Regions from separate parts of the Chryseomicrobium imtechense genome, predicted to be linked through region 2. Evidence: riboswitches for the same ligand, from Rfam matches in the RefSeq annotation. Region 2 holds a riboswitch; each other region holds the start of a gene.
What was found. A riboswitch is a leader RNA that binds a small molecule or an ion and turns the genes downstream of it on or off. The one in region 2 is predicted to bind S-adenosylmethionine.
Positions count from the first base shown of each region.

Region 1: linked by a shared signal. The riboswitch ahead of AB5N96_RS07760 (methionine biosynthesis PLP-dependent protein) and the one ahead of metK (methionine adenosyltransferase) in region 2 are both predicted to bind S-adenosylmethionine.
Region 3: linked by a shared signal. The riboswitch ahead of metA (homoserine O-acetyltransferase MetA) and the one ahead of metK (methionine adenosyltransferase) in region 2 are both predicted to bind S-adenosylmethionine.

Region 1 covers NZ_JBGOBM010000006.1:112,849-117,208, forward strand. The annotation lists gene AB5N96_RS07755 (bifunctional homocysteine S-methyltransferase/methylenetetrahydrofolate reductase) at 1-165, opposite strand, end outside; gene AB5N96_RS07760 (methionine biosynthesis PLP-dependent protein) at 162-1,274, opposite strand; SAM riboswitch class I at 1,355-1,462, opposite strand; gene AB5N96_RS07765 (PadR family transcriptional regulator) at 1,657-1,986, shown strand; gene AB5N96_RS07770 (DUF1129 family protein) at 1,983-2,669, shown strand; gene AB5N96_RS07775 (putative RNA methyltransferase) at 2,843-3,709, opposite strand; partial or broken gene AB5N96_RS07780 (ABC transporter permease) at 3,706-4,360, opposite strand, start outside.
Region 2 covers NZ_JBGOBM010000004.1:197,528-201,887, reverse strand. The annotation lists gene AB5N96_RS05850 (gamma carbonic anhydrase) at 73-585, shown strand; gene metK (methionine adenosyltransferase) at 631-1,830, opposite strand; SAM riboswitch class I at 2,011-2,135, opposite strand; gene pckA (phosphoenolpyruvate carboxykinase (ATP)) at 2,326-3,912, shown strand; gene AB5N96_RS05835 (prolyl oligopeptidase family serine peptidase) at 4,079-4,360, opposite strand, start outside.
Region 3 covers NZ_JBGOBM010000019.1:2,772-7,131, forward strand. The annotation lists gene AB5N96_RS12850 (LCP family protein) at 1-555, shown strand, start outside; gene AB5N96_RS12855 (AI-2E family transporter) at 566-1,768, shown strand; gene AB5N96_RS12860 (sporulation protein) at 1,771-2,154, shown strand; SAM riboswitch class I at 2,209-2,312, shown strand; gene metA (homoserine O-acetyltransferase MetA) at 2,367-3,284, shown strand; gene AB5N96_RS12870 (aminoglycoside phosphotransferase family protein) at 3,281-4,138, shown strand.

The DNA of each region.
Region 1 (4,360 bases), on a different contig from region 2:
TCCTGCTGCAATATACTGTTCATGTACACGCAGGACGTCTTCCGGGTGAGAAAGGTTTAGTTCTTCATTGCAGTGATCGACGCCGTACGAGTAAAGCAGTGTGCCCATTGCCCCGTCCGCCACTAAAACACGGTCTTGCAGTTGTTCCAAAAACGGTCGTTTCATTCGGCTTCACCTACTAACCCATCTAAAATATGTTGCAGTTCTGCTTTCAAATCGTCCACATGTTCAATGCCTACAGAAAAACGAAGAAGTCTTCCGCAGATTCCGACTCGTTCACGCTCTGCTACCGGAATATCGGCATGGGTTTGTGTTGTCGGGTAGGTGATGAAGCTTTCAACTCCACCAAGACTTTCTGCAAATGCAATGAGTGTAAGACCCTCGAGGAATTGTGGTACCCACTCTTCTTTCTGTAACCGAAACGATAACATTCCGCCTTTCCCTGGATACAACACGGAATCAATTGCTACGTGTTGTGTTAAGAACTCTGCAAGTTTCTGCGCATTTTGTTGTTGGCGCTCGACTCGGAGGCCCAACGTTTTAAGACTTCTCACTAACAGCCAACAGTCTAACGGACTAGGTACGGCCCCGATTGAATTTTGAATGATTGTGAGTTGCTCACCAAGCGCCTGTCCTTTTGTAATAACAGCACCTGCTAACACATCATTGTGGCCACCCAAATACTTCGTCGCACTATGAATGACAATATCTGCTCCTAGCGTGATCGGTTGCTGCAGAATTGGTGTATAGAAAGTGTTATCGACGATCAGCAGGATTTCGTGTCCTTTTGCCAGTTCGGCAACAGCTTGAATGTCTGTTTCTTTCATCAATGGATTTGTTGGAGATTCGATGAACACTGCTTTTGTGCGCTCAGTGATGGCAGCCTCGATTGACTGAAGCTTTGAAGTGTCTACGTAACGGAAGTGTAAACCCGTCCGTTCTTCTAACTGATGGAACAACCGATAGCTCCCTCCGTATAAGTCTTCGGATACGACTAGCTCATCACCCAACTTAAATAACTGAAGTACAGCGTGAACAGCCGCCATTCCTGAACTGAAGGCAAAACCATGATCACCTCTTTCAAGGTCCGCCAGTGTTAGCTCGAGGGAAGTTCGCGTAGGATTAGCAGTTCGCGAGTAATCATACCCCGTTGATTGCCCGATTCCTGGGTGGATGTAGGCTGTTGAGAGATGAATAGGAAGGCTTACTGCTCCGGTTGCTGAGTCACTTCGGTTCCCGGCTTGTGCGAGTTTGGTTTCTAGTTGATGTGTCATATTTACTCCTCCTAAGTAGTGGAAGGTATAGAAAAACGCCCTCTTATTAAAAATAAGAAGGCGTGTAATCAATTCTATCCCTCTTATCTATCAGAACACAATGGTTCTGCTGGAATTAGCACCATACTGCTTTGCAGCTGGTTGCTGAGGTGTCGTAGGGCCAGTCCCTCTACCTCTCGCGATAAGAAATTGCGTATTTAGTTCGGTCTTCAAAGCTTTTTACCACTTTAACGCATTGAAGGAAGATGTGTCAATAGAATTTCAAGCTTTTAGTTGACTTCCCATTTCTCACACAGTAGACTGTAATTAACTACTTTGCATTACCAAGTAGCTATTTTTTCACCCCGCTATCTTGCATTACAAACTAGCAAGGAGGAGCGCTATGACAGTTCGCAGTCAACTACTGAAAGGTTTTCTTGACGGATGTGTTCTTGCAGTTATCGATAAACAAACTGTGTATGGATATGAATTGTCCAGGAAGTTACAGGATTCCGGTCTTCCCGATGTCCCAGAAGGCACCATTTATCCGGTCTTATTACGGTTGCAAAAACAGGGCTTGATCGTCAGTGAAATGCGTCCATCTGAGTCTGGACCGAATCGCAAATACTATTCCATCACACAAAGTGGACAAGCCACATTGGCAACCATTCGCAACGAGTGGCAATTGCTGTCTGTCCCACTACATGCATTATTAAAGGAGGAAAGCGAATGAAAGCACATGAGTTAATCAAACTGAACAATGAAAAACGCGAGTTATTACATGTTCCAAATAAAGTGTATTACGAGCAATTGATAGTTTATATCCGAACGAAGCTTCTATTGTCCGAGCAAAAGAGTGAAGAAGTCTTGATGGATATGCTTGATCACTTGCTTGAAGCACAAGAAGACGGAAAATCTGCAAAAGATGTATTTGGAGAGGATCCAAAGGCTTACGCTGATGACGTCATCGAACAAATTCCACAAGAAGAGAAACGCGACATGGTGAAGTTTTGGGGACGCATGGCGTTCCAGCTGCTCGCATACTACTTTATCGCGCGCGGGGTTATTATGGCTGCGATTGCCTACTTCGATGAAATGCCAGATGATCGTATTTACTTGATTCCATCGTTGATTCAAGTTGGGTTGATGGTGTTCATTGTGTGGCTCTTGATCCGCTTAGTGTTCCGTCAATTGCACAAAACCTCGTTTGAAGAGGCAAGCTTGAAATCTCGTTGGAAAGAATATGTCGGCGCAGCTGTTTTAGGAGCTCTTGCTATGGCAGCAATCGGTCTCTCGAATTATTTCTTACCCTATTTCGGACCGTATGCACCCTTTCCACCAGCGTCTTCTATCGGTGTTGGGGCGATTTTCTTGTTAACATCGTGGATATTGAAGCGAACGGAGTGGGGTTCGTAAAGAGTTTGGGTGGGTGAGCGGGCGTTCATCGGACGTAACTAAGATTTATTCTACCCAAATCACGATTTGTTCTACCCAAACCGCAATTTATTCTACCGAAGTCGTATTATGGAAACTAATCACGCACTTTACAGAAAAAACAGGGTTCGCTCCTCGGAGCGGACCCTGTCCAATTAGCTTTTCTTCAACTTCCCGACCAAAACCGTCAAATCCACAGTAACTGATGGTAACGCCAGTTCGATAAACTCGTTCACTTGCTCAGGTGGTGCATTCCAAGTAAGAGGCGTCATCGCAATGAGGTCGCGCCACTGCTCATCGGTCAACTCGACACTATAGTTCTGTCGACTGACATGAACAGTCTCCAACGTCTTCTCAAACTGCTCTTTTGCGCCTTCGTTTTCATACGTTTCTTTGTCAGTTCCCGCATAAAAGAACTTCCTGAGTTCCTCTAAGTACTGTGCATTTGGAATCACCTTCACCACGTACCCACCAGCTTTCAGTATACGTCTAAACTCTTGATGGTTTGCTGGAGAAAGAATATTCAATACGACATCCACGGAGTGCTCTTGAACAGGAGATTTAGCCAAATCCGCAACGAGCCAGAGTGCATCGACGTCGTGATTCGTTGCTAATTGAATTCCTTCTTTCGCAAGATCTATTCCAATACCCCGACCACTTTTTACTTGTTCTAGAATACCTGCCAGATGTGTCCCTTCCCCGCAGCCCATGTCTACGAGTAGAGGTGATGACAAAGAGGACTCACCTTCTATCCACGTTGCAATCTCAGAAATCACCGGATTGAAAAATCTCGTTTCTGAAAGTAGTGCCTGTCTAGCTCTAAACAATTCTTTTGTGTAACGACTCTTCGCCACAGTCCCCGCCAAGTGAAGGTAGCCTTGTTTGGCCACATCAAACGTATGATGATTCTCACATGTCATACCGGTATCGGTAGCCTGAGCTGCCTTCTGACAATGCGGGCATCGAAGCACAAAGTCTAAACTCTGTAGTTGCGTTAACGCTCGTTGTTTTTTTGAAATCATCTAGTTCTTCCTTCCTGAAGTAATTGGTAACGTTCATTAAAGAGTGTTGGATAGGAAAGGAAACCTTGTGCAATGCTGGTCACTGCAGCAGTCGTTAAAATTAAGAACACGATTAACAACTGGAATTGCACAGCTTGAATCGGGTCTGCCCCTGCAATGATCTGCCCACTCATCATTCCAGGAAGTTGCACGAGACCCATCGTTTTTTGACTTTCAATCGTCGGTATCATACTTGTCTTGATTGCTTGAATCAAACGTGTGTGTATCGCTTGTTTCGGTGTTCCTCCTAAAGATAAGATGAGTTCGATTTGATCTTCGTGACTTTCAATCTCTGAAGTGAATCGGTTCAAAAACAGAATAGCCAGCACCATCGAGTTTCCGATGACCATTCCACTGATAGGAATGACGTACTGAGGAGTGGCTGGTGTGATGGAAAAGCCGATTAAGATTCCCTGCGTTAGTACTTCGACGAAAATAAGCGTCACTGCTACTTTCCACGTGATGCCCGGAATCGACTTTCCTTTTTTCCGAACATTTAGCGTCGCTGCCACAATCATGAGCGCAACCATAAGGAGTATATAAATAAAGCTTTCGGAGTCGAATACGAACTTTAAAATATACCCAATCGCGATTAGTTGAACAATGGAACGC
Region 2 (4,360 bases):
GGCTACCTTCCCCTTTCTCATTCTGCTACACTTACTTTATAGTATAGCAAGGGTATAGAAAGGAAGTCTGTTATGATCTATCCATTTGGCGAAAAAACTCCAAATATCCATCCGTCCGTGTTTATTGCGGATTTCACGACCATCACAGGAGATGTAGAAATCGGTGAAGGGTCTTCAGTATTTTTCAACACTATCATTCGCGGCGACGTCAATGCGACACGCATTGGTCGTAAGGTCAACATCCAAGATCTTTGTTGCCTTCACCAAAGTCCTCAGTTCCCACTTGTCATAGAAGACGAAGTAACGGTCGGTCATCAAGTGACACTGCATAGTTGCACTATCCGGAAAGGTGCCTTGATTGGAATGGGTTCCATCATTTTAGATGGTGCAGAAATCGGAGAAGGTGCATTTATTGGAGCCGGTAGTCTCGTCCCTCAAGGAAAAATGATTCCTGCTGGTATGATGGCATATGGACGGCCAGCGAAGGTTGTGCGAGCTGTCAATGAGGAAGATAAGAAGGACATGGAGCGCATTGTGCGTGAGTATCATGAAAAGGGTCAATACTATAAAGGTTTGCAAGAATAACAAAAAAACTCCCAAGGAAGTAAATTCCTCGGGAGTTTCCTCATTTTATAAACCAGCTTTTGCTTTTAACTCAGCTGCTTTGTCTGTTTTTTCCCATGGTACATCGATGTCTGTACGACCAAAGTGTCCGTACGCAGCAGTTTGCTTGTAGATCGGACGACGAAGATCAAGCATCTTGATGATTCCCGCTGGGCGTAGGTCAAACAACTCGCGAATCCATGTTACCATGTCTGCTTCTGTTGCTTTTCCTGTACCGAATGTATCCACAGCAATTGAAACTGGCTGTGCTACACCGATTGCATAAGCAAGTTGCACTTCTACTTTATCCGCAAGACCCGCTGCTACGAGATTTTTCGCAACATAACGAGCTGCATATGCTGCAGAGCGGTCAACTTTTGTTGCATCTTTCCCAGAGAATGCACCGCCACCGTGACGTGCATAACCACCGTACGTATCAACGATAATTTTGCGGCCAGTTAAACCAGCATCTCCTTGTGGTCCACCGATTACGAAGCGGCCAGTTGGGTTGATAAAGTATTTCGTGTTTTCGTCAATCCACTCAGCCGGTACGACTGCGTTGATGACGTGTTCTTTCAAATCAGACTGAATTTGCTCTAGCGTAATTTCAGGAGCGTGTTGTGTAGAAATTACGATTGTATCGACACGCACTGGCTTGCCGTTTTCATCGTATTCAACAGTCACTTGTGTTTTACCGTCTGGACGTAAGTACTCAAGTGTTTCGTTTTTACGTACTTCCGATAAGCGGCGTGATAATTTGTGCGCCAAGCTGATTGGAAGTGGCATTAATTCTTCTGTTTCATTACAAGCAAATCCGAACATCAGACCTTGGTCACCCGCTCCGATAGCTTCGATGTCAGCGTCTGTCATAGACCCTTCGCGTGCTTCAAGTGCACGGTCTACTCCAGCCGCGATATCTGCAGACTGCTCATCAATTGCAGTTAAAACAGCAGATGTATCTGCGTCAAAACCGAATTTTGCACGTGTGTAGCCGATTTCTCGAACTGTTTCACGCACCGTTTTTTGAATGTCTACATAAGCAGATGTTGTAATTTCTCCAGCAACTAGAACAAGTCCAGTTGTGACGGTTGTTTCGCACGCTACACGTGCATTCGGGTCTTCAGTTAAGATTGCGTCAAGGATCGCATCTGAGATTTGGTCACAAATCTTATCCGGATGGCCTTCTGTTACTGATTCCGAAGTGAATAATCGACGTTGTGTCATGATATATTTCCTCCTTCTTGATCCTGCGGGATTGCTCCCGTGAATTGAACCGGTACTCATTCCCCATGGCAAGCCTAGAATACTTGAAGCTGTTTTGGATTTGGCGCATGGTTGAAGGCGTTCATAAATAATAAAATCCTTTCACTCACTAATGAGGAAAGGATGATTTCTTTGCACCTTTCACTCTTATCAATCAGGGGAATCCCCTGTCTCAGGTTGGGCACCTTTTCAATAAGTGTTGCATCTCTATCTTATTGAGGTTGCCGGGTTTCATAGGGCCTGACCCCTCCACCAGCTCGGGATAAGAGTATCCGTTCAATTTTCCATCATACGCATTCACCTATCGAAAGTCAACAAAAAACTGTGTGAAAGTCCCCACAAAAAAATCACTAATCAAGTGACGTATTAGTGTAGACTATTTAGTTTAATGTGTTATACTAATTCACATATTAGCATTCCGTCACTTCGGAAAATCTATTTAAGGATGGTATTTAACCTATGCAATCGATCGATACAAAAAGCGCAATTCAGTCTTTATTATCGGGAGACCAAGTCCACACGCAACTATCTGTAGCGGAACTTGTTGAACAAGCAACTGCTCGTGGTGAAGGTATGCTGACTTCAACTGGTGCACTACGTGCTGAAACTGGAAAGTATACGGGGCGTTCCCCAGAAGATAAATATATGGTAGATGAAGATATTTCACGTGATAAAGTAGATTGGGGTTCAGTCAACCGCCCAATCTCAAAAGAAGTATTCCAAAACTTATATGCAAAAGTTGTCGATTACCTACAAACAAAAGATGCTCTTTTCTTATTTAAAGGGTTCGCTGGTGCAGACGAAGCGTCTCGCCTACCAATCCAAGTAATCAATGAATACGCATGGCACAACTTGTTCGCCCATCAATTATTCATTCGTCCAACCGCTGAAGAGCTTGCTAACCACGAAGCACAATTCACAATCGTGAGTGCTCCAACGTTCAAAGCAGATCCTGCAGTTGATGGTACGAACTCTGAGACCTTCATCATGGTGTCTATTGAAGAGCGCATCGTACTAATCGGTGGTACGGAGTATGCGGGTGAGATGAAAAAATCCATCTTTGGTATTATGAACTACTTGCTTCCTGAGCAAGGGATTCTTCCAATGCACTGTTCTGCAAACGTAGGCGAAGAAGGCGACGTTACATTGTTCTTCGGTCTGTCTGGAACTGGGAAAACAACTTTATCTGCAGACAAAGGCCGTCATTTAATTGGTGACGACGAGCATGGTTGGTCAGATACGGGCGTCTTCAATATGGAAGGCGGATGCTACGCAAAATGTATCAACCTAACAGAAGAAAATGAGCCTGAGATCTATAACGCAATCAAATTCGGTACTGTTCTTGAGAACGTAGTCGTAAATGAAGAAACACGTGAAGCAGATTACGATGACAACTCTTTAACAGAGAATACACGTGCTGCCTATCCAATCGATTACATCGACAACATCATGGTGCCTTCTGTTGCAGGTCATCCAAAAACAATCGTGTTCTTAACGGCGGATGCGTTTGGCGTTTTGCCTCCAATCTCGAAATTAACAAAAGAACAAGCGATGTACCATTTCCTAAGTGGCTTCACATCAAAACTTGCGGGAACTGAGCGCGGGATTACAAGTCCACAACCAGTATTCTCAACATGCTTCGGTTCTCCTTTCCTACCACTTCCAGCTGCTGTATACGCAGAGATGCTTGGAAACAAAATTGACGAACACGGCGCAAACGTCTACCTTGTCAATACAGGTTGGACTGGTGGAGAGTATGGCGTTGGAACGCGTATGAAACTTTCTTACACACGCGCTATGGTTCGCGCTGCAATCGAAGGGAAACTTGAGAACGTAGAAACAGAGCAAGGTTCTGTATTCGGCGTTGCGATTCCTAAAGAAGTTCCTGGCGTACCAAGTGACGTCTTGAACCCACGTAATGCATGGGCAGACAAAGATGCTTATGACAAAAAAGCAAAAGAACTTGCAGATAGCTTCCGCGAGAACTTCAATAAGTTCTCTGGTGTTTCTGAAGAGATCATCTCTAAAGGTGGACCAATTATTTAATTGGACATACAGAACAAGGCCTACTCAATCCGAGTAGGCCTTGTTTTTTGCACATTTTCTTTAGTTAGTTTCCATAATATGACTTCGGGAGAATAAAAACCGATTTGGGTAGAAGAAATCACGGGTAGTGTAGAAGAAATCTCCAATTCGTCCGATGAACGCTCGCTCAGCGCCCCTGCTCAAGCATCCACTCGAGCGCTTCGCGTAAAATCTGTCGGTTCAGTGGGTCGGGCACAAAGTGATGGTGGTTTTCTAGATACCTCGTAGTCACAGGCTTATTTAAACCTTTCAATTTCTCCTCCAGAATCGTTGCGTGCTCAAACCCAACATTAGTATCTAGTTCCCCGTGAATGATGAGAACGGGTGCATTCATACGCTCTAATTGATGTAGCACGTCACGGTCTTCAAACGCATCTGGAGCCTTTTTAGGGGTCCCGCCGTAGATGCG
Region 3 (4,360 bases), on a different contig from region 2:
CTCGGTGGAGCGGATTTGACGAGACAGACTATTGAAGGGATGTTTGGCATTCCCCTTCATCATTACGCACTCATTGACTTTACAAGTTTCGAGACGATGGTCGATATCCTTGCACCAAACGGAATCGAAATTGATGTTGAAAAAGATATGTCTGAAGAGATTGGTGTCGAACTCAAACAAGGGGTGCATCAATTGAACGGCCAAGAGTTACTAGGATATGCGCGCTTCCGAAAAGACGAAGAAGGTGATTTCGGTCGAGTGAGACGGCAACAAGTTGTCATTGAAGCACTTTCTAACGAAGTAACATCTGTCGGCAATCTTCATCGTCTTCCGAAGTTTGCGGGTGCTTTAAATGGGTACATTCAAACGGATATTACAAATACAGATAAGTTGAATTACTTGTTAGATGTGGCGCTAGGCGGAAGCCCTGAAGTAGAGCGTTTAACGATTCCTCGAGAAGGAGAATACCGCTACAATTCATACAGTCATGCAGGAAGCGTCATCGAAATTGATCAACAAGCAGCACAAGCAGCAATTGCTGAGTTCTTAGAGTAGGAGGATCTCTATGTTTGATGACAAGAAACCAGGTTTTTTTGATACACGCTTTATTCAATTTTTAGGCGGAAAAAATACAATCTTTGCTTTGTTATTGCTTCTACTGATTGGGTTGACGATTTTTATCTTTGATTTGGTATCGTTTGTCTTCAATCCATTCACCGTATTTTTAGGGAATGTCGTGTTACCGATTATTTTGGCGACTATTTTGTATTACTTGTTACGTCCGATTCTACGTTTACTTGAGAAAATAAAGGTTCCTCGTATTTGGGGAATACTGATTCTGTTCTTAGCAGTGATTGGATTGATTACACTTCTTGTATTCTTGGTGTTCCCATTTTTAAAAGATCAGACCATTCGATTTGTTGAGAACTTCCCAGAAGTTTTTTCTCAACTCATTAATAACATTACAATATGGCTACAAACATCGATGTTTTCAGGGATTTATAATTCACTAGAAGCAGATATCAATCAGTGGATACAAGAGATACCAAGTCAATTGGCGGTGTTCTTCCAAGATACGTTCGCACGTGTTGCAACGGGTATCAGTTCATTCATTGGAGCGATTACAAGTTTTGTACTTGCGATTGTTACCGTTCCATTTATCTTGTTCTATTTATTAAAAGATGGAGAAAAGTTACCACAATACTTTTTACGTCTATTGCCTCCGCGTATGCGTGAGGAGACGGCTCAAGTGTTTGCAGACATTGACCGTCAAATCAGTTCGTATATCCAGGGTCAGCTGTTAGTATCGGCAGCTATTGGAATTATGGTGTTCATCGGATTTAGCATCATCCAGATGCCATATGCAGTGTTATTAGGTGCTATTGCAATGGTGACGAGTGTGGTTCCCTATTTAGGGCCGATTATTGCAATAACACCAGCAGTAATTATTGCGCTCGTGCAGTCGCCATTCATGCTTCTCAAACTCGCTGCTGTATGGACGGTCGTGCAACTTGTTGAAGGAAAATTCATTTCTCCGCAGATTATGGGGAAAACGTTGCATATTCATCCGATTACCATCATATTCGTACTTGTAACAGCAGGTTCCTTATTTGGAGTGCCTGGCATTATCCTTGGGATTCCAGGGTATACTATAGTTAAAGTAATCGTAACTCACTTCTTCCGGTTATTTAAAATGCGGTATAATCGTTATGAACCGGTTGTGGAGAATCACTACGAATATTTATCGAAAACGAATAAGGTGGAGTAAGTATGAACTCGTTTGAATCCCATATTGAAAAAGGTCTTATCAAAATCGATACGGTGGTCGATCACCCGTATATCGAACATGGCATCAATTTATCCGGCACCATTTACATCGAGGGACTGGAGCAGCAAGAAGAGGTAGAAGACATCCGTTTAGAAGTATGCAAGAAAGAAAAACGTGAATTGATTGCAAAACTATCCTTTGAGCCAGTCGGCAATCCGGCATCAAAAGGAACGCTCATGATTCCGTTTGAAATCATGCCGGATGAACGCTGGGTGCCAGAAGAAGGGGAAGAAGCGACACAGCTCGTATTGACTACGACTGCATTCTTCTCAGATGGAAGCAGTTTGAGCGATGAAGACGAATTGATATTTGATATCGAAGAGTAGGCTTGAACTTTACGATTGCGTTTGATACAATCGCATCAATACAAAATTGCATATTCATTATCAAGAGAAGTCGAGGGACATGGCCCGGTGACGCTTCAGCAACCTCTGTTTGACAGAAAGGTGCTTCCTCCATCAAGTGCTGACTTGGAAGATAATACTACCGACACTCTGCCCTTGTTATGGGTAGAGTGTTTTTTTAAGGAGAGAAACCAATGCCAATCAATTTGCCGAAAGATTTACCTGTAATTGAAAAACTCCGTGATGAAAATATCTTTGTGATGGACCAAGAACGCGCGCACACGCAAGATATTCGTCCACTTGAAGTACTCATTGTCAATTTGATGCCGGAAAAAGAGAAAACCGAGCATCAGTTACTGCGTTTACTTGGAAATACGCCACTTCAGACGAATGTGACATTTTTACGTATGGCTAGTTATCAACCGAAAAATGTCAGTAGCAGTCACTTGGATCAGTTTTATACAGTATTCGAGGATATCAAAGACCGACGATTTGACGGAATGATTGTGACGGGCGCGCCGGTCGAGCAAATGCCCTTTGAAGAAGTGGCCTACTGGCCTGAGATTGTGACCTTGTTATTTTGGGCGAAGACGCATGTGACATCAACGTTATCGATTTGCTGGGGAGCTCAGGCCGTGCTTTATCACGAGTTTACTATCGAGAAAGAAGATTTACCGAAGAAATGTTCGGGAGTTTACCCACACTCGTTGTTAACACCTCATAGTCCGCTTGTTCGCGGATTCAATGATACGTTCTTGGCACCGCACTCTCGTCATACGACGGTCAGTTACGAAAAACTCTTGAAGCAGCCAGCCCTTGAAGTAGTAGCAGTTTCAGATCAAGCGGGTGTGTTTTTGGTGCAATCAAAAGACCAACGCCACATCATGGCAACTGGTCATTTAGAATATGATGCGACGACATTACGAGATGAATATGAGCGAGACATCGCAAAAGGATTGGAGTGCGAAGTGCCAGAGAATTATTTTCCTGATGATGACCCAACAAAAGATCCTCAAAACACGTGGCGTTCTCACACCCATTTATTGTTCTCGAATTGGTTAAATTATTATGTCTACCAGCAGACCCCTTTTGAGTGGAGCACTTCGTCATGAGCTTTGAAGAAAAGATCCGGGTTGCGTTCGGAAAGAGAGGCGAGGTGTGGCTAGTAGAACTCCCGAAACAACTTGAGAAGATCGCCTGTTTACATGAATTGACTGGACTGACGCCATTTTCGAACCTGTCTTACAATTATGTAGCCCGAGCAACGATGAAGGGGAAGTCTGTTGTCTTGAAGGTTGGTATACCCGGTACTGATTTCACAAATGAAGCAGTTGCTATGCAGGCCTTTGGAACGTTTGGAGTACCACAGCTCTTGTTTAAAAACACCGACTTCGGCTACTATATTATGGAAGATATATCGCCTGGTTATACACTAAATGTCCGATTTCCCGAAACGAGAACGAGTGTTCGTTTATTTGTGGAGCAGTGGAGGAGGTTGCATGACACGGAGGTGCCAACTACCGATTTGAATCAGTTACCACAAATTGAGCGATGGTTTGAGAGTTTAGAGACTCACTATGATGCGATTCCTGAAGATTGGCGATTAGAAGCAAAACGCGCTAAACAAAGAATTCATGAGTTGCAGCAAACGACGATTTTACATGGAGATTTGCATCATGAGAACATTTTGTGGGATGATTTGCGTGGATTTGTCATCATTGATCCAAAAGGCGTCGTTGGTCATAGATATTATGATTGTGTGCAATTTTTATTTAATAAGAACAAGAACTTGGTTGAATTTAAATTAAAAGTTGAATTGTTGATTGATGAGCATGGATTTGAAGAGAATTTATTAGTGGATGCAATCAAAGCATTAGGAACGGTGTATTATGCATGGATGGTCGAAGATAGAGATCCCGTGGTTGGTGAACGAGTTGAAATGCTTGATTGGATTATGAGTAAATAGTGGATGATAGGAGACCGTGTAGTGAGGTCTCCATTGTTATTTTTTAAAATTAGTTTCCATAATATATATTATCTAAAGTTAAGTTTCATTAAGTAGTATACTTGAAACAATGAGATATTTGAGAAATAATAAGATTTCATGCATGTGAAATTTCATCCAGTTTATCTAATCAACTAATGAAAAATCGTTGGATATTTTGATAGTTACCTTGAGCGACGAAAA